One region of the Nocardia sp. CA-135398 genome, then DNA from elsewhere that is predicted to be linked to it. Evidence: riboswitches for the same ligand, from Rfam matches in the RefSeq annotation. Region 1 holds a riboswitch; each other region holds the start of a gene.

Region 1 (5,955 bases):
CGCGCCAATCGCATTGTCTCGATCAGCAGCTTGGATACCGCGGCGGCTTCGGTGAGGAAGCCGTCGTGGCCGTCGCGGGAGTGCACGATTTCCAGGCCCTCACAGCCCGGCAGGCCGTCGGCCAGTTCCTGTTGAGTTCGCAACGGGTACAAGCGATCCGAGTCGACGCCGCCGACCACGCACGGCACCGGGGTGGCGGCGAGGGCGGCCGCGATGCCGCCGCGACCGCGGCCGATATCGTGTCGGTTCATCGCCTCGGTCAGCAGCACATAGGTAGCGGGATCGAAACGGCTGCAAAGCTTTTCGGCTTGGTGATCCAGGTAGCTCTGCACCGCGTAGCGGCCGCCGTTGCGCGGATCCTCATCGCCCTGCGCGTTGTTCTCGAAGCGGTGATCGAGTTCGCTTTCGGTGCGGTAGGTCAGGTGCGCGATGCGGCGGGCGATGCCCATGCCGGTCATCGGGGCGCGATCGGTGTCGTGATAATCGCCGCCCTGCCAATCGGGATCGGCCTTGATGGCGGCGATTTGCGTTGTCTGCGTGCCGATCTGGTCGGCGGTGGCGCGTGCGCCGACGGCGAGCACCAGCGCGGATGCGACCCGCTCCGGCGCGCCGACCATCCACTCCAGCACTCGCATACCGCCCATCGAACCGCCGACGACGGCGGCCAGGCGTTCGATGCCGAGCAGATCGAGCAGCGCCGCTTCCGCGGTCACCTGATCCCGGATCGAGATCTCCGGAAACCTTGCGCCCCAAGGCTTTCCATCCGGCGCCAGCGTCGACGGGCCGGTGCTGCCCTTGCAGCCGCCGAGCACATTCGTCGCGACGACGCACCATTCGTCGGTATCCACCGGTGCGCCCGGCCCGACCATGCCGTCCCACCAGCCGGGCAGCGGATGGATGTCGTCGGGTACCCCCACGACATGCGAATCGCCGGTCAGCGCGTGCTCGACGAGCACCACATTGTCCAGTGCGGGGGAGAGTTCGCCCCAGCGCTGTACGGCCAGATGAACGTCCGGGATGACAGCGCCGCTCTCCAGCCGCACATCCCCGATGGCGATGATGCCGAGCCTCCCGTCCGGCGGTGGCAGGGCCACCGTGGCGGAACGCGCGGTACGAGGGTCGGTCACAGTCACGTCGTCGCCGCCGTGAAACCGACCCGCCGCGCACAGTGCGTCGCCGACGCCGGGGGAATCACGAGGGAACGCACATCCCCGATGTTAACTACCCGGCTGAACCGGGCCGCGGTCCGGTAGACCGGGAGTCCGGCCGCGGACGCGATGGGGTCACTCATATCGTGCTCCAAAGGGTTGTTCGCCTGCGGTCTTATCGGGGTGCGGGTGACGGACGACAACTCATCGGAAAAACCTCCTGAAGTGCGCGCTTGCCCTCGACCATCGAGAGCCCGGTCATCACCCGGAGCACCCCACCGCTGCTGGAGGGTTGCCGTCCAGCAAGCCGGGGCTTCGCGCTGGCACTCATGACCTGACGGACATGGTAACCGGCGGGCGGGCGGCGACTGAAATCCGTTACCGGGTTTCCACCGGCTCGGTCGCGGGCCGCCCGGTGCACACGCGCATGAATTCGTCGAACGATGTGGTGAATCCGTTGCGGGCCTCGGCGGCGGCCGCGGCGGTGTCCTCCTCGTCGAAGATCGAGTTCTGGCACTCCATGCTGAGATGGCCGATCAGCTGCCAGGCGCCGACGACCAGCCGCACCGGCAGCGCGTCGGGCTGGGTGCCGAGTCGCTCGGCGATCACGTCGGCGATCGCGGCGTTTTTATCGTCGGCCAGTTCCATGCTCTGCGCGCTGACCGTCGGACTGCTGCGCAGGATTCGCTGCATCTGCTGGAAGCGGCGGAATGACAGCGGTCCGTCGACACTCGCCGCAGCCTGGTCGACGACCTGCAAGAAGGCCTCGCGCAGCGATTGCAGCTCATTGCCGGTGACCGGGAGTCCGCGCAGGCATTCGGCGATCGCCAGTCCGAAATCCTTGACCGGCCCGAGGACGATGGCCTCTTTGCTGTCGAAATACCGGTTGATCGTGCGCGGGGACACATCCGCGCGGTCGGCGATCTGTTCGACCGTCGTCGCGTCGAATCCCTGTGCGTCGCACAGGTCGAGTGCCACCTCGATGATGCGCAAACGGGTCTGCTGCTTCTTGCGCTCGCGCAATCCCGGACCGCCGGACGCACTGGTCCCTGGATTCGCTGGGGCGCGCACAGCGTCCTCGGCTGTGGCGCTCGCGCCGATCGGCGTCGATGACTCGAGCATGGCCCCATGCTATCGCAATCGGGCGGGTTTGTGTCCTCAACGGTCAAATGTCGGAGTGCGACATTTTTCTCTTGACGACAAATGTCTGTAGATGACAGGATGGCTGCACGAACTTCGGACTAGGAGACCAAGGTGAGCGAGACTGCGACAGCGGTGGAAGTTCTGGAGAAGCAAACGAGTTCGGCACGCTGGTGGGCCCTGGGGGTGATCGCCTTGGCCCAGCTCATGGTGGTGCTCGACGCCACCATCGTGACCATCTCGCTGCCCTTCGCCCAACAGGATCTCGAGATCAGCGACGGCAATCGGCAGTGGATGCTGACCGCCTACACCCTGATCTTCGGCGGTCTGCTGCTGCTCGGCGGACGGCTGGCCGACTACCTCGGCCGGCGACGGATCTTCATCGTCGGCCTGGTCGGCTTCGCCGGGGCGTCGGCGGTGGCCGGTCTGGCGCAGAACGGCGCGGAGCTGTTCGCCGGACGGGCGCTGCAGGGCGCGTTCGCGGCTCTGCTGGCTCCCGCGGCGCTGTCACTGCTCTCGGTGACCTTCACCGAGGCCAAGGAGCGCGCGACCGCCTTCGGCGTCTTCGCCGGTATTTCCGCGGGTGGTGCGGCTCTCGGCCTGATCGCCGGTGGCGCGCTGACCGAATACGCCTCCTGGCGCTGGTGCCTGCTGGTGAACACCCCGATCGCCCTGCTCGCGCTGCTCGGCGCGCTGGCATTCGTGCTGAAGGATGTGCCGACACCGCGCATCGGCGGTTACGACGTGCCCGGTGCGGTCACCGTGACGCTCGGTCTGATCGCCATCGTGTACGGGTTCAGCCGCGCCGCCGAGGACGGCTGGCTGGCTGGCAGCACCCTCGGCTTGCTCGTCATCGGCGTCGCGCTGCTGATCGCCTTCGTCGCCATCGAGCGTCGCTCGGCGAATCCGTTGCTGCCGCTGCATATTCCGGGTGAGATCAACCGCGGTGGCGCCTTCCTGGCCGCGCTGCTGATCCCGATCGCGATGTTCGCGATGTTCCTGTTCCTGAGCTACTACTTCCAGATCACCCTCGGCTACTCGTCGCTGAAGGCCGGCTTCGCCTTCCTGCCGTTCCCGGCGGGCATCGCGATCTCGGCCGGTGTCACCAGTGCGCTGCTGCCGAAGCTGGGCCCGCGGCCGCTGATGGTCGTCGGTGCCGTGCTCGGCGTGCTCGGTCTGGTGTGGCTGGCGCAGTTGGGCTACGGCGACGGTTACGCGGTCAGCGTGCTGCCCGCGCAGTTGCTGATCGCGCTCGGTATGGGCCCGCTGTTCGTCGGGATGCAGACGGTCGCGCTGCATCAGGTCGAGGAAGCGGACTCGGGTGTGGCCAGTGCATTGTTGAATGCGGCACAGCAGGTCGGCGGCGCGGTCGGCACCGCGCTGCTCACCACCATCTCGGTGCAGACGGCCAAGACCTACGCGCAGAACAATCCGACCATGGACAATCTGCTGGCCCGCGCTTCGATCCACAGCTACGACGTGGCGTTCTATGTCGGCGCCGGATTCTTCCTCGCGGCAATTCCGGTGATCGCGTTGATGATTCGGGACAAGCCGGAGAATCTGATCGAGGGATCCGAGGAGGACGCCCGGATTCCGGTCGCGATCTGATCCTGAAATAGCGATGTCCGGGTATCCGATGGGATGCCCGGACATCGCTATTTCGGCAGGGTGTCGGCACCGCCGACCTACTTGTCGGTAACAATTTCGGGCGGCTTCACATGGGGGGCTGCCCGCGCGGTGAGGTCAATGGCAGCAGTACGCTTGTCTTGTTTGCACCACTCGTCTCGCGGACAACGCGGGACATATACGTTGTCTGTTGGAACAGCTGGGGTCCGCTCACAAGCGTGTTCGCCTGGCCGTGCAATAAGGGCACCATCCTAGGAGGACACGAAGATCCATGTCCAAGATCAAGGTTGAAGGCACCGTCGTCGAACTCGACGGCGACGAGATGACCCGGATCATCTGGCAGTTCATCAAGGACAAGCTGATCCACCCGTATCTCGATGTGAACCTCGAGTACTACGACCTCGGCATCGAATATCGGGACAAGACAGACGACCAGGTCACGATCGACGCCGCGAATGCGATCAAGGAGCACGGTGTCGGCGTCAAGTGCGCCACGATCACTCCGGATGAGGCCCGGGTCGAGGAATTCGGCCTGAAGAAGATGTGGCGCTCGCCCAATGGCACCATCCGCAACATCCTCGGTGGCACCATCTTCCGCGCGCCGATCATCATCTCGAATGTGCCGCGTCTGGTCCCCGGCTGGACCAAGCCCATCATCATCGGCCGTCACGCGTTCGGCGATCAGTACCGCGCCACCGACTTCAAGGTCTTCCAGGGCGGCACCGTCACCCTCACCTTCACCCCCGAGGACGGCAGCGAGCCGATCGTGCACGAGGTCGTGAAGATGCCCGAGGACGGCGGCGTCGTCATGGGTATGTACAACTTCAAGAAGTCCATCGAGGACTTCGCGCGGGCCTCGTTCAACTACGGCCTGCAGCAGAACTACCCGGTCTACATGTCGACCAAGAACACCATCCTCAAGGCCTACGACGGCATGTTCAAGGACACCTTCCAGGAGGTGTTCGACGCCGAGTTCAAGACCCAGTTCGACGCGGCGGGCCTCACCTACGAGCACCGCCTGATCGACGATATGGTCGCCTCCTCCATGAAGTGGGAGGGCGGCTACGTCTGGGCCTGCAAGAACTACGACGGCGACGTGCAGTCCGACACCGTGGCGCAGGGCTTCGGCTCGCTCGGCCTGATGACCTCGGTGCTGCTCACTCCGGACGGCCGGACCTGTGAGGCCGAAGCCGCGCACGGCACCGTTACCCGGCACTACCGCCAGCACCAGCAGGGCAAGCCGACCTCGACCAACCCGATCGCGTCGATCTTCGCCTGGACCCGCGGCCTCGAGCACCGCGGCAAGCTGGACAACACCCCCGAGGTAATCGGCTTCGCGCAGACGCTCGAGGACGTCGTCATCAAGACCGTCGAGGGCGGCCAGATGACCAAGGACCTGGCGCTGCTCGTCGGCGGCGATCAGGGCTACCTGACCACCGAGGAGTTCCTCGGTGCGCTCGACGCCAACCTGGCCCGCGCCCTGCGCTGACGGGGTGAACTGAATACCCGGCGCTGGGCAAGAGCCAGCGCCGGGCGCGACATACGGGCACCCGCACCACACCGCTAGCGACTGCTTGCAGGTCGCTCGAAAGGGTCGGTGGTACGGGTGCCCGCACTGTTTCGCGACCCGGGGGTCACTTGACGCCTGTATCGGCGATGCGAAGCCTCGGATCGCGGTGTCCTGTGCGGGAATCGAGCAGCGGTTGCCATCCGGTGCCCGAAATGTGCGGTATGCGGGTGAGACTTTCGATTTCTCGATGCTGACGTGGGGGAACTCACGCTTGCTCGGGAAGCGTCGGCGGTCGCCGGACGGTTACATGAAGTTGTGACCAGTTCCGTAGCAACGCAGAGTCCCGCACGTGCCGAGGCCGAGCGGACGGACTGGCATATTCCGGCGATGCTGGCGCTGGCCCTCGGTGGATTCGGAATCGGCACAACCGAATTCGTCACCATGGGTTTGCTGCCCGATATCGCGAGCGCCATGAGCGTGTCCGAGCCGACGGCAGGGCATGCCGTATCGGCCTATGCGCTCGGTGTTGTC
Region 2 (5,955 bases), 1.5 Mb from region 1:
CCGCGCCCGCGATCGGGCCGACCATCGGCGGCGTCATGCTGGCGAATCTGGACTGGGAGTGGTTGTTCCTGATCAATATTCCGTTCGGGTTGGTCGCCTTCGTCCTGGGGCGTCGGGTGCTGCCGCGGGCGGAGGCGACGGGCCATGGTGGTCGATTCGATGCCACCGGGTTCGCGTTGATCGGGGTCGGACTGTCGGCGCTGGTTTATGGACTGGGTGAATTCGGCAGTCGCGGTGCGGTTTCCGCGCCGACGGTGTGGGTGTCGGTGGTGGTCGGAGTGCTCGCGCTCGGGCTGTTCGTGGCACGGTCGGTGCGCGGTGGTGGCCTGCTCGATGTCGGACTGTTCCGGCATCCGGTATTCGCGACGGCGAATGTGGCGAACCTCTTCGCCGGTGCCTCGCTGTTCGGGTCGATGCTGTTGCTGCCGTTGTACTTTCAGGTATTGCATCGGGAAGGCCTGATCGCGACGGGGATGCTGCTCATGTCCTTCGGGATCGGTGGCATCATCGCGCTGCCCGTCGGCGGCCGGTTGACCGATCGGTACGGCGGGGGTGTGGTCGCGGTGGTCGGGAGTGCGGTGACGGTCGCGGTCACCGTGCCGTTCGCGCTCGGCGACGCGTCGATGAATCCTGTTGTCGTACAGGTGCTTCTGTTGATCCGCGGGGTGGCGACCGGATTGACCGGGGTGCCGATCGTTGCCGCGGCCTACGCGTCGGTGCGGCCCGAACAGCTGCCGGATGCGGCGTCGTTCGTGAATATTCTGCAACGGGTCGGCGGTTCGATCGGAGCGGCATTGCTCGCCGTGGTGCTGTATCGCGCGGCCGCTGCCGGATTGCCGGTGGATGCCGGATTCCGGCAGGCGTTCTGGTGGCTCACCGCCGCGTCGGTCGTCTCGTTCATCGCGTCACTATTGCTGTGGCGCAAGGAGATTCAGCCGAGTTTGTGATGCTTCGCGCCTGGTCGGCGGTTACCGACCAGGCGCATCCTTACGCGGCCGAGGCGGCGGTGCCGATGCCGAGCGCGGCGAGGATGGCCGCGCTGATCTGCTCGAGCCGATCGCGAATCCGGGGGCGGCGCAACATCGCAACGGCCCGGGAGGCCAGCATGGCGAGCAGGATCATCTCGACGGCGGCAATGCAGCATTCGATGGCGCCGAGCGCGAGGGTGTTCAGGAACGTGACGTCGGTGAGGAATTGCGGCAGTACCGCCAGGTAGAACAGTCCGACCTTCGGGTTGAACATGCACGACACCACGCCCGCGGCGAATGCCGAGCGAATCGAGGGCGGGGCCTCCGTGGCCGACTGTCCGGACGGTGCGGTGGTATCAGCCCCGCGCTGCTTGCGGTGATCGATCAGCGCGCGAATTCCCAAGTACACCAAATAGATTCCGCCGATGATCTTGAGCGTCCGGTAGGCCGTCGCGGACTGTTCCAGTAGGGCGGCGACGCCAGCCGCGACCACGACGGCCCACACGATCCCGCCCAATGCCGAGCCGATCGCCGCGGCAATGCCGGGTCGCGCGTCCACGATCGAGAATCGCAGCACCAGGAACGAATCCGGGCCGGGCGTAATCGACAGCAGAATGCACAGGCCGACAAAGCTGAGCAGCAGGGAAGGCGTCACCTCTCGATCAGACCGCACATCACTCGGCATTGCAAGGTTATTTATTCAGCTGCATGTGTATGCAGTTGCGGTGCGGTTGACAGAGCGGCGGGGCATCTGTCAGTCTCGGTTCAGGTCATGAGTACCAGCATCAAGCCCCGGCTAGCTGGTCGGCAACCCTCCTCCGCGGTGGGGTGCTCCGGGTGACGACCAGGCCGCAGCCAGACCGGATGCGGCAAGCGCGGACTCGGATGATCACCAGATTTCGGGTCCCACAGCCGATGGGATTTTGTGATGACCGCTGCAATCGATAAAACCTGTGCCGCCCTCGCTCGGGTCTCCGGCGACGACCTTCAGGTGCCGCTCGTCCAGGGCGGAACGACCACCTACACGAACTTCGACTACGCCGCTAGCGCACCGGCGTTGGCGCAGGTCACCGATCGGGTGCAGCAGCTGCTGCCGTACTACGCGAGTGTGCACCGCGGTGCCGGTTACGCCTCGCGGATCTCCACCGAGTGCTACGAGGCCGCGCGCGGTTCGGTCACCCGCTTTCTCGACGCCGCCGACGATCAGGTCGTCGTATTCACCCGCAACACCACCGATTCGTTGAATCTGCTCGCCGCATGTGTGCCCGGCGACACCGTGGTGCTGGATATCGAACATCATGCGAACTTCCTGCCGTGGACCCGGCACGGCCGCCGCGTCGTCAGGGCCGCGGCGACCGTCGAGGAGACGATCCGTCAGCTGATCGCCGAATTGTGCAGTAAGCCAGCGGCATTGCTCGCCGTCACCGGTGCGTCCAACGTAACCGGTGAGGTGCTGCCGCTGGAGCGCCTGGCCACCATCGCGCACCAGTGTGGCGCCCGCATCCTGGTCGATGCCGCGCAGCTTGCGCCGCATCGCCGAATCAGCCTGCGCGCCACCGGAATCGACTACCTCGCATGCTCCGGCCACAAGCTCTACGCACCGTTCGGCGCGGGAGTGCTTGTCGGACGCCGGGATTGGCTCGATGCCGCCGAACCGTATCTGGCGGGCGGCGGGGCGGTTCGCGAGGTCACCACCACCAACGCGGAATGGGCAGCGGCGCCGCAGCGGCACGAGGCCGGTTCACCGAATGTCCTTGGTGCGGCCGCACTCGCCGCCGCATGTGACGCACTGTGCGCGATCGATCCGAAAACCCTTGCCGCGCACGAGCAAACGCTCGCCGATCGCCTGCGCGCCGGGCTGTCCGAGATTCCGGGCGTCAACCTGCTGCGCATCTGGGACGACAGCCCGGACACCGTCGGCATTGTCGCCTTCACCCTGGACGGATTCGTCCCCGGCCACGTAGCCGCCTACCTCTCCGCCGAACACGGCATCGGCATTCGCGACGGCCGCTTCTGCGCCCACCCGCTGCTCGCCCGCCTCGGCCTCGACGGCGCCCTGCGCGCCAGCATCGGCCTCGGCACCAGCTCCGCCGACGTGGACCGCCTGGTCGAGGCCATCGCCACCCTGGTCGACAAGGGTGCGTCGTGGAATTACGCCAGCACCGACGGACTCTGGAACCCGACCCCCGAAACCCGCCCCTTCGCCCACCCCGCCTCCACCGACGGCGCGGCACCCTGCTCGTTCGGCTAGGCGGAGCCCCTCGGGCTCGACGGGCAGCGTCCGGCTGACGCGTGCTGATCGACCGGGCGAATCCCCAGCTCCGATACTGCGGACGGGCGACATCTTCCACATCGAGGCGCGCACCGGCTCATCCCGCGATCTATAGCGTTGCCGCGCAGGCGAATATGTCCGCGTTCAGTCTTCGAGCGAGGTCGGGCGGTAGTAGCGGCCGCGGTAGTAGAGCAGCGGTGCGGCGCTGGGCTGTTCGTCGGTGTTGTCGTGGACCCGGGTGACCAGACCGACGACGAGGGTGTGGTCACCGATGGGGATCAGCTGTTGGATGGTGGCGCGGATCCAGATGGGCGTGCCGTGCAGCACGGGCTCGCCGGTGTCCAGGGTGGTCCACAGTGAGCGATCGCTGAAGCGTTGATCGGCGGTCCGCGCGAAGCGCTTGGCCAGATCGTGCTGGTGTTCGCCGAGGAAATGCACCACGACGGAGTCCGCCGCCTGCAGTGCCGTCAGGCTCGACGAGGTGTGGGCGATGTTGAAGGAGACGAGTGGGGGTTCCAGGGACAGCGATGCGAAGGAGGTCGCGGTAAAGCCGACCGGGCCGTTCGCGGAGCCCAGCGTGACAACGGTGACGCCCGCCGGATAGTGCCGCATCGAAGCGCGGTACAGCTCGGCGGTGATACCGCTCAGATCATCGGGAATCTGGAGGTCCGTGGCGGGGGGTTGAGCTTCGGTCACAGCTGTGCCTCGCTAGCGCTCGGCTTCGCTGCGACCGTTGGTGCCGTGTTGATGGTTCGCGAGCTCACATGACGAAACTACGCCGGGTGTCCGAATCGCGTTCAATCCACATCGATCGGAAGCCCGGCGGTGATCCGTACGAGTTCGCGAAACGAGGTGCGGAACACGGTATTCGGATGTCCGCCCGCGGCCCAGACCTCCCGGTGTGTGGATAGCGCGTTATCCACCCAGGTCGGCAGGTTGGTGGGATGGCCGACTGGTGCGATGCCGCCGATGGGCTGTCCGGTCACCTCCTGCACCATCTCGGCGGGTGCGCGGGTGAGCGTGCCTTCCAGCCGTTCGCCGGTGCGTCCGAGGTCGACCTGGTGTGCACCGGAGACCAGCAGCAGCACCGGATCGTCGTCCAAGAGGAACACCAGTGATTTTGTGATGGCGCCCACATCGACCCCGAGTGCCCGTGCGGCATCGGCGGCGGTGGGCGTGGGGGCGGGCTGAGTGACGATGACACCGTGGTGGCCGCGGGCGATCAGGGTATCTGCGACCCGGCATGCGACTGGTGGAAGCGACCTGCGCATGGAACCAGAGTAGAGCGATTGCGGGCCGTGTGCCGGTCGAGTTCTCAGTCAGTGGTCGGCGGGCCGGACGGGAGAACCAGTGCGGCGCACTGGCTTTGCACAGCATTTGCGCGCGGACGGACTGGTCGGCTGGCATGCGCACATCTGCTTTACGCTGAACGAATGACTGATTGGCAGGCTTTCACCGTTGAAACCAAGGATCACATCGCGCAGGTCACGCTGACCGGGCCCGGCAAGGGCAATGCCATGGGTCCGGATTTCTGGCGGGAGCTGCCGGAAATTTTCCGGGGACTGGATGCCGATCCCGAGGTCCGTTCCATTGTGCTCACCGGTTCCGGGAAACATTTCTCCTACGGACTCGACCTGCCCGCGATGGCAGGCATGTTCGGCCCGCTGCTGGCCGACAAGGCGCTGGCCGCGCCGCGCACCGACTTCCTGCACGAGGTGCGCCGCATGCAGGCCGCGGTGACCGCGGTGGCCGATTGCCGCAAGCCGGTCATCGCCGCGGTCTCGGGCTGGTGCATCGGCGGCGGGCTGGATCTGATCGCCGCCGCCGATATCCGCTATGCGAGTGCGGACGCGAAGTTCAGCCTGCGCGAGGCGAAGGTCGCGATCGTCGCCGATATCGGATCGCTGCACCGGCTGCCCGGCATAATCGGCGAGGGGCGCCTGCGCGAACTCGCCTACACCGGTAAGGACATCGACGCGGCGCGTGCCGAGAAGATCGGCCTGGTCAACGACGTGTTCGCCGATCAGGAAGCGGTATTGGACGCGGCGCACGCCGTCGCGCGCGAGATCGCCGCGAATCCGCCGCTGGTGGTGCAGGGCGCGAAGGATGTGCTCGAGCAGCGCACCAAGGATCAGGTGGCCGCCGGGCTGCGCTATGTCTCCGCGTGGAATTCGGCATTCCTGCCGTCCGAGGATCTGACGGAGGCCATTCAGTCGGTGTTCGAGAAGCGCGCCCCGGAGTTCAAGGGCCGGTAAAGGCCGCATATTCGCTTGCCCCAGCCGTTGGCTCGCGCACATACTTGTATCACGCAACTAATTGATTGACGCAAGTAAAGGTGAGTCGAGTGGATGAGGACGAGCGGTCGGTCGACGCGATCGCGATGCAGCTCACCCGGCTGCAACGAATCCGGGAGCGGACCGCGGCGCAGATGCGGAGCAAGGATGGCGTGGATCCCGCGGCGTTCGCGATTCTGTTCCGGCTGCTCTGTGACGGACCGATGCGCTCGGGAGCACTCGCCGACGCGGTCCATTCGGATGCGTCGACGGTCAGTCGGCATATCGCCCACCTCGTCGACCGGCGTTTGGTGGAACGGCAGGCCGATCGCAACGACGGTCGCGCCACCGTGCTCGCCGTCACCGAGCGGGGTCGTGAGGTCGCCGAGCGGATCCGCAGGCGCAGGCACGAGAACCTGACCCGCGTCATGGCGGCCTGGAC
Region 3 (5,955 bases), 1.7 Mb from region 1:
GAAGACGTGCACCTCGATCGCCTTATTGGCCTTCAGTCCGTTGTAGACGTTCGGCGGGATCTCGGTCGGCAGCAGTTCGTCGCCGGTCTTGGCCAGCACGCGCGCCACGTCGAGCGCGACATTGCCGACGCCGAGGACCGCGACCTTCTCCGCCTCCAGCGGCCAGGTGCGCGGCACGTCCGGATGGCCGTCGTACCAGGAGACGAAGTCCGCGGCGCCGTAGCTGCCATCCAGGTCGATGCCCGGGATCGGCAGCGCGCGGTCGGCGTTGGCGCCGGTGGAGAAGATCACCGCGTCATAGAACGTGCGCAGATCGTCGAGGGTGATGTCGGTGCCGTAGTCGATATTGCCGAGCAGGCGGACCTGCGGCTTGTCCAGCACCTTGTGCAGGGCGGTGATGATGCCCTTGATGCGCGGATGGTCCGGCGCGACGCCGTAGCGGATCAACCCGAACGGCGCGGGCATGCGCTCGTACAGGTCGATGCTCACCTCGGCATCGGACTTCATCAACGCGTCGGCGGCGTAGATACCGGCCGGTCCCGCGCCCACGATCGCGATGCGAAGCGGGCGAGTCGCTGCACTGTCTTCGGTCATCTTTACGCGCACCCTTATGGTCGAAACAATTAACGGCGTCAGTCTTAGCTTAGGCTAACTTGACGCACCCTCTCGATCGCATCTGCCGATGCGAACAGGCGGCCATCTCGGCTATGACAGCAGGCCGCAGTCTCGCGATTCTATCGGTGGCACAGCACGCGCCCCGCGGCGGTGCGTACACCGGGTGTTTGCTACCCGGCCCACCTACCGTGACTACCCGCTCTGCGCGCTTCTATCGAATCCGCGCGTCGCCGGTATCGGGGCCGAATGCCTGATACCACCGCCCACCAGGGATGATCGACTCATGACAGAGCAGCAGGGCACCGATGAAGAACCCGTAATCGTGGTCGATCAGACCGATCGTCGCTCCATGGTGCCGTTCATCGCGGCGGCCGTCTTCGCGGCTGTCGTGCTGCTCGCGATCGTGCTCGGTGCGGTGCTCTCGCCAGCTGAGAAAAATGTCACAGAATCGGACAAGATCGCGGCGGCGGTGCAGCGCTACGCGGAGGCCCGCACCACCACCGACAACACGCCGCCGCCTGGCGTGGCCTGTTCGGGATTCGACGAGAGCAAGACGCCGCTCGCCGGTCAGTTCGGTGGGGCCGCCGCCGGAAAGTCGATCAAGGTAACCAAGATTGAGAACGCGATCGTCGACGGCGATAAGGCCAAGGCGACGGTGACCATCGCGGTCGATGGGCGGGAGACCCCGGCGACCTGGAATCTGATCCGCTCACAAGACCGCTGGATCGTCTGCGGTTGATTGCTTATGCGCGACGCGAAATGGGGTTTGACATGGCGGCCCCTGCCCAGGCAATCTCATTTTCAGGTCATGAGTACCAGTGCCAAGCCCCGGCTGACTGGTCGGCAACCCTCCTCCGCGGTGGGGTGCTCCGGGTGACGACCTGGCCGCGACCCAATCCCAGGTGCGGCAAGCGTGGATTCACAGGAGGATCGCATGACATATGCCGGTGACATCACCCCACAGCAGGCGTGGGAGTTGTTGCAGGACAATCCCGAAGCCGTCTTGGTAGACGTGCGCACCGAGGCCGAATGGCGCTTCGTCGGTGTGCCGGATACGAGTTCGATCGACCGGCCGACGGTGCTGATCGAATGGGTGGACAGCAACGGCGCCCGCAACGGTGAGTTCGTCGAGCAGCTGAGCAAGGCGCTGGAGGGTCGCGATCCGGCGGCGCCGGTCGTCTTCCTCTGTCGCTCCGGACAGCGTTCCGTCGGTGCGGCCGTGGCCGCGACCGGGGCTGGTATCGCCCCGTCGTTCAATGTGCTGGAGGGCTTCGAAGGCCCGATCGACGAGTTCGGACATCGTGGCGGCTCCGGCTGGCGCGCCATCGGCCTGCCGTGGCGGCAGTCATGATCACCGGTGGTGCGTTCGACAAGCCGCTGCCCGAAGGCGTCGGTCCCGCCACGCTCGGTGTGCGAGGTGGGCTGCGTCGCTCGGGATTCGAGGAAACCGCCGAGGCGCTGTATCTGTCCTCCGGTTTCGTCTATGAGAGCGCCGAGGCGGCCGAGGCCGCGTTCACCGGCGATATCGAGCATTTCGTCTACTCCCGCTACGGCAACCCGACGGTCGCCATGTTCGAGGAGCGGCTGCGTCTGATCGACGGCGCCGAAGCATGTTTCGCGACCGCGAGCGGTATGTCGGCCGTATTCACCGCGCTCGGTGCGCTTTTGGGCGCGGGCGACCGACTCGTGGCCGCGCGCAGCCTGTTCGGCTCGTGCTTCGTGGTGTGCAACGAGATTCTGCCGCGCTGGGGTGTGGAGACGGTCTTCGTCGACGGCGATGATCTGGATCAATGGGAGCAGGCGCTTTCGGTGCCGACCCAGGCCGTGTTCTTCGAGACACCGGCCAACCCGATGCAGACGCTGGTCGACGTGCGTCGGGTGACCGAACTCGCGCATGCCGCGGGCGCGAAAGTGGTGCTGGACAACGTCTTTGCCACGCCGCTGCTGCAGCGCGGTTTCGACCTCGGTGCCGATGTGCTGGTGTATTCGGGCACCAAGCACATCGATGGTCAGGGCCGGGTGCTCGGTGGTGCGATCCTCGGCGCCCAGGACTACATCGACGGTCCGGTGAAAACCCTCATGCGCCATACCGGTCCGGCGCTGAGCCCGTTCAACGCGTGGACCCTGCTCAAGGGTTTGGAGACCATGCCGCTGCGGGTGCGTCATTCCACCGAATCCGCACTGCGCATCGCGCGGTTCCTCGAGAGCAACAAATCCGTCTCATGGGTGCGCTACCCGTACCTGGAGTCGCATCCGCAGTACGACCTGGCGATCAGCCAGATGAGCGGCGGCGGCACCGTGGTCACCTTCGAACTGAACGCGCCCGAGGACGAGGCCAAGAAGCGCGCCTTCGAGGTCCTCAACCGTCTGCGCATCATCGATATCTCCAACAACCTCGGCGACTCCAAAACCCTCATCACCCATCCGGCCACCACAACCCACCGCGCCATGGGCCCCGAAGGCCGCGCCACCATCGGACTATCCGACGGCGTCGTGCGCATTTCAGTGGGGCTGGAGGATGTCGAGGATCTGCTGGGCGACTTGGACTTCGCGCTGAGTTAGAGCTCGAGTCACCGACGCCGCCGGACATCGGCCCGGGTGTAGCACCGGTGCCCGCCCGATGTCCGCGACGACGGCACCAGTAGCCCGAGCCGGTCGTAATGGTGCAGCGTCCGCACCGTCACGCCGGATTCCCGGGCGAGTTCTCCTACCCGCCACACCCGCTCGGCCAATGTGCCCTCCTCTCGATGTGCACCAACCACGCTAAAACCTGACGTAACGTCGGATTCAAGTGTCGTTTCGATCACGGGTCCGAGGGGTTGTCGTTGGGCCGCAAGCGATGTCGTGGAAGGCGGCGCGGAGTAGGGCGGTGACGCGTTCGGGCTCGGCGTCGCGCAGTCCGTCCAGTTGGAGTAGGTGCCGACCGATGACGGTGCCGATGGTGATCGCGCCGATCAGCCCGGCGCGCAAGTCCGCATCGTCGTCGGCCAGGTGCTGGGCGGCTTGGCGCTGCCGGGACACCATGGCGAACTGCACTTCGGCGGCGGCGTCCGGATGGGTGAACATCGAACGGATCGCGGCGAGTGCGTCGGTGGGTTGCTGGGCGAGCTTGGTTTCGAGTGCCGCCAGCAGTTGGTCGGCCGCCTCTTCGGGCGTGCCGGTGACCAGTTCATCCTGTTCGAAGCCGGAAGCCTGGGCGAAGAGATTGTCTTTCGACCCGAAATAGCGCATCACCAGACCGGGATCGGCCTGCGCCTCGGCGGCGATCGCACGAATGGTGGTCCGGTCGTAGCCGACCTCTGCGAATAACCGCCGGGCCGCATCCAGGATCCGGGATTGAGTGCGCTGCCGTTGCTCCGCGCGGCTGCGAGGGCGAGAATTCATGCGCTCAGTCTACGACCGTTGACCGAAGCGGATCGCCATGCTAATTTTCGGTCTACAACCGTTGACTGAAAAGAAGGTGGATCGTCATGTGGCACACGATTTTGTTGTCCGCACTGGCCGGACTGTTCGGCGCGAATGCGGTACCGCCCTTCGTCAAAGGCATGGTCGGCGAACAGTTTCCGAATGTGTGGGGTAACGATCCGCTGCGCAATTCGGTGGCCGGGACGTTCGGAATCGCACTCGCGGTCGTCATCGGATACTGGGCCGACTTGCCTGCGCACGCCTACCCGGGTATCGGCGGCGCCTTGGTGGGCGCGCTGCCGATGGCGATATTCCATGGCCGTGGCGGGGCGTATCGGCTCAACTCCGCCTTGGGGCTCGCGAACCCGTCTCGGGTATAGCTTCGGCGTTATTGTCATACTGTCAATACAGCCTCGGGTCGCCCCGGGGAGCGCTGGATCAACGACGAACCGAGGTAGGGCGTGAGCACACCATCCACCGCCGAGCAGGGCCCGCTCGCGGGCATCAAGGTCATCGAACTGGCCGGGATCGGCCCAGGACCGCATGCGGCACTGCTGCTGGCCGATCTCGGCGCCGATGTGGTGCGAGTACAGCGGCCCAATATGCTGCCCGGCTTCATGGAGCGGCCGCAGTGGCGCGGGCGCACCATCGTCGAGGCGAATCTGAAGGATCCGGCGGATATCGAGAAGGTGCTCGCACTCGCCGAAAGGGCTGATGTGCTGATCGAGGGCTTCCGGCCGGGCGTCACCGAGCGCATGGGACTCGGCCCGGATGCCGTGCACGCGCGCAATCCGCGGTTGGTCTACGGCCGGATGACCGGCTGGGGTCAGGACGGCCCGCTGGCCGATCGCGCCGGACACGACATCAACTACATCTCGCTGACCGGTGTGCTGCACGCCATCGGCCGCAAGGGTGAACGTCCGGTGCCGCCGCTGAATATGGTCGGCGACTTCGGTGGCGGCTCGATGTTCCTGGTGTTCGGCATTCTCGCGGCACTGGTCGAGCGACAGAGGTCCGGTAAGGGTCAGGTCATCGATTCGGCGATGATCGATGGGGCGCTTGCGCTTTCGCACATGATCTGGGGTATGCGCGGCATGGGCCTGTGGTCGGATGAGCGGGGCACCAACCTGCTCGATACCGGTATGGCGTTCTACGACACGTACGAAACCTCGGACGGCAAGTACATGGCGGTCGGTGCGATCGAACCGCAGTTCTACGCGGAACTGTTGCAGGGCTTGGAGATCGACCCCGAAGGTCTGCCGATGCAGCTCGATCCGAATGGTCAGGATCAGCTGAAGAAGCTGTTCTCGGAGAAGTTCAAGACCAAAACCAGGGACGAATGGGCCGCGATCTTCGAGGGCACCGATGCGTGCACGACTCCGGTGCTGACTTTCACCGAGGCAGAACAGAATCCGCACATTGTCGCGCGCACCGGGTTGATCGAGATCGACGGTGTCGTCCAGCATGCCCCGGCGCCGCGCTTCTCCCGCACCCCCGCAGGTACGCCCACCCCGCCACCCAACGAGGCCACGCCGATCGAATCCATCTGGGCGGACTGATAACTCGTCACCGTCACCTTCCGCGGCGCACTCCAACGGCTCCCGCGCATCGATTCCCGCGCCCGCGCATGTTTTCGTCCGCGAATTCATGCGGGACGCGAGAATGCGCTAGTTCCGCGTCCATTCCGGCTGGGCGAAATGCGCGATACGGGCGGCGGCGGGGTCTCGGCCGAGCAGTACGACTTCACGGAACTGCCACAGCATGGCACCGGTCGGTGCGTGGATGGTCATGTTCTCGGCGAGACGCATCTGCAGTAGACCGGGGCCGTCGTGGGCGACCGGAGGGGCGTCGGACCGCAGCTCCTCTTGTCTCACAGCATCTTTCGGATGCACCCAGTGCGGGACATCGTCGGCGGCCAGCCGGGCGAGATCCACT
Region 4 (5,955 bases), 1.3 Mb from region 1:
CGTGGCGCGCGGCGAGTTCCACCGAATCGCGGCTGGTCGCGCTGCCGTGCCAGATGCGAATACGCGGCTGCCATGGCCGCGGCAGCGCCTTGGCCTCGATCAGCTCCGGCCGGAATCGGCCCGACCAGGTCACGGTGTCGCTGTCCCACAGCGCCCGGAACAGTTCGTAGCCTTCGCGATTGCGATCCCACTGGTCCTCGGCGGTGACGTGATACAGCTTCGCCTGCGCCGCACCGTTGCCTTTACCGATGATCAGTTCGAGGCGGCCGCCGGAGAGATTGTCCAGCGTCGAATAGTCCTCGAACGCGCGCACCGGGTCCAACAGACTCAGCGTGGTGACGGCGGTGAAAAGACTGATCCGCGCGGTGACCGCGGCGATATGGGACAGGATCACCGGCGGTGCGGCCGAGAGGAACGGATCCTCGTGCCGCTCACCGACGGCGAAGCCGTCGTAGCCGAGTTCCTCGGCGATGCGAGCCTGGCCGATGACATCGAGTAGTCGGTCCCTGGTCTCGGGCAGCCGACCGGTATGCGGATCCGGCACCCGGGTGACGAGGGTGAACAGCAGGAACTTCATGCGTTCACGACTTCTTCGGTAGGCCGGGCGGATTGATCCGCGAACTCGGCACGGTCTCGGTCCGCAACCCCCAGCGATCGATGACCTGCTGGTAGGTGCCGGTCTGGATGGCGTTGTTGATGGCCTTGTTGATGGGGCCGATCAGCCCGTTGTCCTTCTTGGTGAGCACACCGATCTCGCCCTGCAATGTGTCACCGGCGCCGGAGAAGGTCGCGACGATCTTGGTCTGATTCGCCGTGCTGCTGTGATAGATCGCGGACGGGTTCGGGCCGATGTAGCCGTCCAGGCGCTGTGAGGCCAGCGCCAGGTAATAGTCGGTGACCTGCTGGAAGTAGGCGATATCGATCGGGCGCAGGCCCTCGGCGATATTCTGCTCGTTCCACTTGACCAGCAGCTGCTCCTGATTGGTACCGCTGCCGACGCCGATCCGCTTGCCCGCCAGGCTCTTACGATCCTTGTATTCCAGCGTGCTCTGCTTGGGGATCTCCAGCGCGACGGTGTCATTGCGGTAGGTGGCGAAGTCGTATTTCTCCTTGCGCTCCTCGGTCACGGTGACGTTGGAGATGAAGACATCGGCCTCGCCGGAGTCGACCCGCACGAAGTTCTGCGACCAATCGGCCACCTGCGCAACGAGTTTCAGCCCGAGGATATCGGCGACGAGTGAGGCGAAATCGACCTCGGACCCGACAATGGTCTTATCGTCGGTGGCGTAGAACCGCAAAGGCGGTGCGGCACCGCCGGATCCGGTGACAACCAGCGTGCCGCGATCCCGAATGGCCTGCGGCAGTTCGGCGGCAATGGCGTCGACCTTGGGCGCGTGGATCCGGCCGGACTGACCGGGGGAGAGGTCGAAGGTGATCGAACCGGCGGGCTGCGCGGAGTTTTCCGCGTCCGGATCGGTGCCGCAGCCGGTGGCCAGCAAGGCGACCGTGGCGGCCAGGCCGACCAGGGCAGAGAGCTTCATCGAATACCTGTTCATCGGGGAGCGCGCACCGCGCTCAGCGGACTCGGGACAGAAATGCGCGGGTGCGCGGGTGTTGCGGGTTGTCCAGTACGTCGGCGGGCGGACCTTGTTCGACGACCACGCCGCCGTCGAGGAATACGACGGTGTCGGCGACCTCACGGGCGAAACCGATTTCGTGGGTGACGATCACCAGTGCGGTCCCGCCGTCGGCGAGATCGCGGATCACATCGAGGACTTCGCCGACGAGTTCCGGATCCAATGCGGAGGTGGGTTCGTCGAAGAGGATCACCGGCGGTCGCAGTGCCAACGCGCGCGCGATGGCCACGCGCTGCTGTTGACCGCCGGACAGCCGCCGCGGATAGGCGTCGCTCAGTTCGCCGATGCCGACCCGCGCGAGCAATTCCCGTGCCTCGGTCTCGATTTCCGCACGCGGGCGGCCCTGCGCGGAAATCGGTGCGAGCGTGACATTGTCGAGCACCGTCAGATGCGGGAAGAGATTGAACTGCTGGAAGACGAAGCCGATATGCGAGCGCTGCTTGCGCACTTCGCGGTCCGACAGCGCGTGCAACTTATTGCGGCGCAGCCGATATCCGATCAACTCGCCGTCGATGTGCACGGTGCCCGCATCCAGCGGCTCCAGGTGATTGACCACCCGCAGCAGCGTCGACTTGCCGGAGCCGGACGGTCCGATCACGGTGACCACTTCACCGGCGCGCACGGTCAGGTCGATGCCAGCCAGTACGTCGGTGCCGCCGTAGGACTTTCGCACGCCGCGCACTTCGACTGCCGCCGCCACCGGCGCGCTCATCGGGTTGCCCCGCGCGGTGCGGCGGAACCGACTTCGGCGATTTCGCGTAGCCTGCGCCACACCCTCTGCACCGGTGTCGGTGGCGGCGTGCGGTGCGCGCCCTTGGCGTAGTGGCGTTCGATATAGAACTGCACCACCGACAGAATCGTGGTCAGCACGATGTACCAGACGGTGGCCACCATGAGCAGTGGCACCACCCGGCCGTTGCGCCCGTAGATCACCTGGACCTGGTAGAACAGTTCCGCGATCGCCATGACCGACACGATCGAGGTGCCCTTGAACAGGCTGATCACCTCATTGGTCGCATTCGGCAGAATCGAGCGCATGGCCTGCGGGACGATGACCGTGCGGAACTGGCGCACCCGTGGAATGCCCAGCGCCGCGGCCGCTTCCAGCTGCCCCGGATCGACCGAAATGTATCCGGCCCGGATGATCTCGGCCGCATACGCCGCCTGATGCAATGCGAGTCCGATGACCGCCGCGGTGAACCCGCTGATCACCCCGTTCACCTCGAAGGTGAGAAAGGAAGGGCCGAATGGGATTCCGAGCGAAATCGTGTTGTACAGGTAGGCGATGTTGAACCAGAACAGCAACTGCACGATCAGCGGAATCGAGCGGAACGCCCAGATATAGACCCACGAGATCACCCGCAGCACCGGATTATTCGACAGCCGGGCGATCGCCAATGCCGTGCCGATCAGGAATCCCAGTGCCGTACCCCACAGGGTCAGCTCCAAGGTGACCTTCAGCGCCGACAGCACCGATTTCGCGGTGAAGTACTTGGCGAACGTCGACCAATCCCAGCCGGGGTTGGTGGCCAGTCCGTGGATGAATTGTGCGAGCAGTACCAGTGCGATGGCACTGACCACCCAGCGCCACGGGTGCCAGGACCTGGCGATCGCGGGTGCATCGGTGATGCCTGCGGTAGCGGCGGGTGCACCCGATGCGGCGGCATCGGGTGTGTGGGCACCCGGTATCGGTACATCCGATACCGGAGTATCGGATGCGACGGACGCGCTCATGGTTCCGGTTCCTCCATCGTTCCCGGCGGAAGCACCCGCACCCGGTGACCGGGGGGTTGCTGCGACGTCGATGAGCCAGGTCTCTCGGTCGCTCTGGATGGTGTGTCCGACGCCGAGCACGGGTCGGTCAATGGGTCTAGCCGAAATATCATGCGAAGCAGGCGAAGTCCGGCACAAGGGTACGAATCAGCCTGAGCGCAGACCTTGTTTACATGGCCATGAGCAGGCACTATTGGCCCGGTTGTGCAGTGGATCGTGGCATTTCGGATATGGTTCTGCGCGCGCTGTTCGTCCGGATTGCCCCGCTGTGGTTTGCCGCGGCGGCGCGCGGCACGACCGTGTCGCTCGCCGAAATAGCCGCTGTTGCGAAGGTTTGCCGGAGTACTCTCGGACCTCGATTCGTGCCCGACGATGAGGAGGTTCGCCGTGACCCTGCTGCGCCGTCTGACGACGCTAACCGCCATCGCGACCGGTTCGGTCGCGCTGGCTCTCTCCCCCGGCATCGCCGCCGCCGGTCCGGCGCCGATGCCCGAACCAGCTGTTCCGGCCGCGACCTCCCCGCCTGCCCAGGCCGCGCCCGGTGATCTGTTGGCCGCTTACCGAACCGTTGTCGAGGCGCTGCGCACCTTCGGCATCGACCCGTTCCTATATCCCGCCGTCGCGCCGTTCTGCTCGGCCACCGGCAGCCTCGGTCTGGTCCCCGCCGTTGCGGGGGCGGTGCCCGGCCCGTGGCCGAAAGCTACGGTGGCCATTCCGGGCCTCGACCCGGCCGCCGTCAAGGCGGGGCAAGTCATGTTCACCTTCGTCCCCTACGGCCTCGGCCCGGACGGCACCAACGCCACGGGCATGAATGTCGCCTGGGTCAACCTGGCCAATGGCCGCAGTGGCGTCACCGCCATGGGATCGATCCCCGATGTGGTCCGCACGATGGTGCCCGCCGAAACCCCGACCGAGATAAGGCCACTGGCCGAACGTGCCATCCAAGACTTCTTCGCCGCCTTCCCGGTCGGCGGGGTACGCGCGGTTCCGGTCGACACCGGATCCGGCACGGTACTCGCCGCGGTCTTCGGAACCGTCGACAACGGCGGCAAGTCCTGCTTCTTCCTCCCGACGATAGGACTCACCTCGGTGCGCTGACTACGTCTCGGCCGATGCCGCCATGGATTCCACCTGATCTTGATCAGCGGGTGGGTGTGAGGGGGCGGGCCTTCCAGGTCAAGGTGTTGTGGTGGTGGGCGCGGCGGGAGCGGGTCCAGAGGCGGAGGTAGGCGTCGATGGAGAGTGGATGTGCCAGGGCCGCGAGGATGTCCGTGCGGGTCGTGGTGCCGCGTTCCAGTGAGCGCGCGAGGAGGCGGCTGGCGACTGCGGCGCTGTAACCGATGAGACCGGCGGTGCGTACCGAACCTCGGCCACCGATCGCAGCCAGTGGGGGCACCCAGTAGGCCAGTGCCGCAACAGCTCCCACTGCCGCACCGCCGGTTGTCCTACCGCCGTAGGCGGACCACAGCCAGCGGCTGTAGCCGTCCTCCAGTTCGGCTGCGCCGCGGTACATTCGGGTGCTCGCCGCTCGGCCTGCCGCGACCAGCGCGGTCCGGCGACCCGAACGACGCAGTGCGCGAGCGATATCCAGGTCCTCGGTGGGGCTCGCGGCGACCGCGGTGTGACCGCCGATGGCGCGGTAGGCGGTTGCGTCGAAGACCAGGAACTGGCCGCATGCGACTGCCGTCGAGGGGCGCAGGCTGCGATTGGCGGCGACGATCGGCAGGCTCGCCGCCCACGACCAGCACAGCAGCGGCTGCACCAGCGCCTCGGCCAGTGATTCGGTCGCCTGGTACGGCCACGGTGACAACAAGGCGGCTCGGCTACGGCGCAATTCGGCGGTCGCCGCGGCGATCGCATTCGGTGCCAATCGCACGTCGGCGTCGAGAAAGATCAACACCGTGGCATCCGCCAATTCGGCCAGTCGCGCGCAGGCTGCGGCCTTCCCGGTCCATCCGGGTGCGGGTTCGGCCTCGGAACGGAACACCGTGAAGCGCGAATCACCCGCGATCGCTTCGAGTGCGGCCGCTTCGGTCCCGTCCGACGACGCATCGTCGAGAATCAGCACCCGCAGGCGCGGCACACCCACTTGACCGCGGAGATCATCGATCAGTTCGGGCAGTCGCGCGGCCTCGTCGCGAGCCGGGATACACACCGTGACCGGCTCGATCACCGTAGTAGGTCCGGTCGACAGCCTGCGCACCGTCACGCGGTTGAATAATGCGGTCCCGCAACCGAACAGCGCGATACCCGCGCCCGTCCACGCGGCGATCGCCGCGCCGGTGCGCAGGGTTCGCGTCAGCGGCGGGTCAGTGAACGCCACAGATTGCTCAGTGAGAAGTCGCTTTCGGGTGCACCGGGCGGCGCCGGATTGCGGTCCATATAGGCGATGGCGGCGATGATCGCGGCGACGGCCAGAGTGATACCGCCGACGATGCCAGCCCAGCCCGCGAAGGAGCGGGTGTTCGGGTCGGAATAGCTGACCTCGGCGCGCACCGTGGAGACATCGCCGGGCGGCAGTTTCCAGGAGACGGTCGAGTCGTCC

Evidence for each region. A riboswitch is a leader RNA that binds a small molecule or an ion and turns the genes downstream of it on or off. The one in region 1 is predicted to bind S-adenosylmethionine.
Region 2: linked by a shared signal. The riboswitch ahead of ACQP1T_RS02480 (aminotransferase class V-fold PLP-dependent enzyme) and the one ahead of metX (homoserine O-acetyltransferase MetX) in region 1 are both predicted to bind S-adenosylmethionine.
Region 3: linked by a shared signal. The riboswitch ahead of ACQP1T_RS03165 (rhodanese-like domain-containing protein) and the one ahead of metX (homoserine O-acetyltransferase MetX) in region 1 are both predicted to bind S-adenosylmethionine.
Region 4: linked by a shared signal. The riboswitch ahead of ACQP1T_RS28345 (amino acid ABC transporter permease) and the one ahead of metX (homoserine O-acetyltransferase MetX) in region 1 are both predicted to bind S-adenosylmethionine.

The regions. Positions count from the first base shown of each region.
Region 1 is NZ_CP192084.1:7,705,304-7,711,258, reverse strand. It holds gene metX (homoserine O-acetyltransferase MetX) at 1-1,133, opposite strand, end outside; SAM riboswitch class IV at 1,373-1,483, opposite strand; gene ACQP1T_RS34375 (TetR family transcriptional regulator) at 1,527-2,270, opposite strand; gene ACQP1T_RS34370 (MFS transporter) at 2,403-3,896, shown strand; gene ACQP1T_RS34365 (NADP-dependent isocitrate dehydrogenase) at 4,186-5,403, shown strand; gene ACQP1T_RS34360 (MFS transporter) at 5,812-5,955, shown strand, end outside.
Region 2 is NZ_CP192084.1:562,828-568,782, forward strand. It holds gene ACQP1T_RS02470 (DHA2 family efflux MFS transporter permease subunit) at 1-947, shown strand, start outside; gene ACQP1T_RS02475 (LysE family translocator) at 988-1,623, opposite strand; SAM riboswitch class IV at 1,737-1,850, shown strand; gene ACQP1T_RS02480 (aminotransferase class V-fold PLP-dependent enzyme) at 1,897-3,219, shown strand; gene ACQP1T_RS02485 (flavin reductase family protein) at 3,385-3,936, opposite strand; gene ACQP1T_RS02490 (YbaK/EbsC family protein) at 4,038-4,511, opposite strand; gene ACQP1T_RS02495 (crotonase/enoyl-CoA hydratase family protein) at 4,674-5,495, shown strand; gene ACQP1T_RS02500 (MarR family winged helix-turn-helix transcriptional regulator) at 5,585-5,955, shown strand, end outside.
Region 3 is NZ_CP192084.1:689,954-695,908, reverse strand. It holds gene ACQP1T_RS03175 (FAD-dependent oxidoreductase) at 1-594, opposite strand, end outside; gene ACQP1T_RS03170 (Rv0361 family membrane protein) at 899-1,354, shown strand; SAM riboswitch class IV at 1,420-1,535, shown strand; gene ACQP1T_RS03165 (rhodanese-like domain-containing protein) at 1,550-1,966, shown strand; gene ACQP1T_RS03160 (O-succinylhomoserine sulfhydrylase) at 1,963-3,177, shown strand; partial or broken gene ACQP1T_RS03155 (MerR family DNA-binding transcriptional regulator) at 3,195-3,347, opposite strand; gene ACQP1T_RS03150 (TetR/AcrR family transcriptional regulator) at 3,403-3,999, opposite strand; gene ACQP1T_RS03145 (hypothetical protein) at 4,086-4,400, shown strand; gene ACQP1T_RS03140 (CaiB/BaiF CoA transferase family protein) at 4,482-5,579, shown strand; gene ACQP1T_RS03135 (NUDIX hydrolase) at 5,688-5,955, opposite strand, start outside.
Region 4 is NZ_CP192084.1:6,405,363-6,411,317, reverse strand. It holds gene ACQP1T_RS28360 (LLM class flavin-dependent oxidoreductase) at 1-577, opposite strand, end outside; gene ACQP1T_RS28355 (ABC transporter substrate-binding protein) at 582-1,556, opposite strand; gene ACQP1T_RS28350 (amino acid ABC transporter ATP-binding protein) at 1,576-2,349, opposite strand; gene ACQP1T_RS28345 (amino acid ABC transporter permease) at 2,346-3,371, opposite strand; SAM riboswitch class I at 3,382-3,475, opposite strand; gene ACQP1T_RS28340 (hypothetical protein) at 3,798-4,508, shown strand; gene ACQP1T_RS28335 (glycosyltransferase) at 4,552-5,682, opposite strand; gene ACQP1T_RS28330 (LppM family (lipo)protein) at 5,709-5,955, opposite strand, start outside.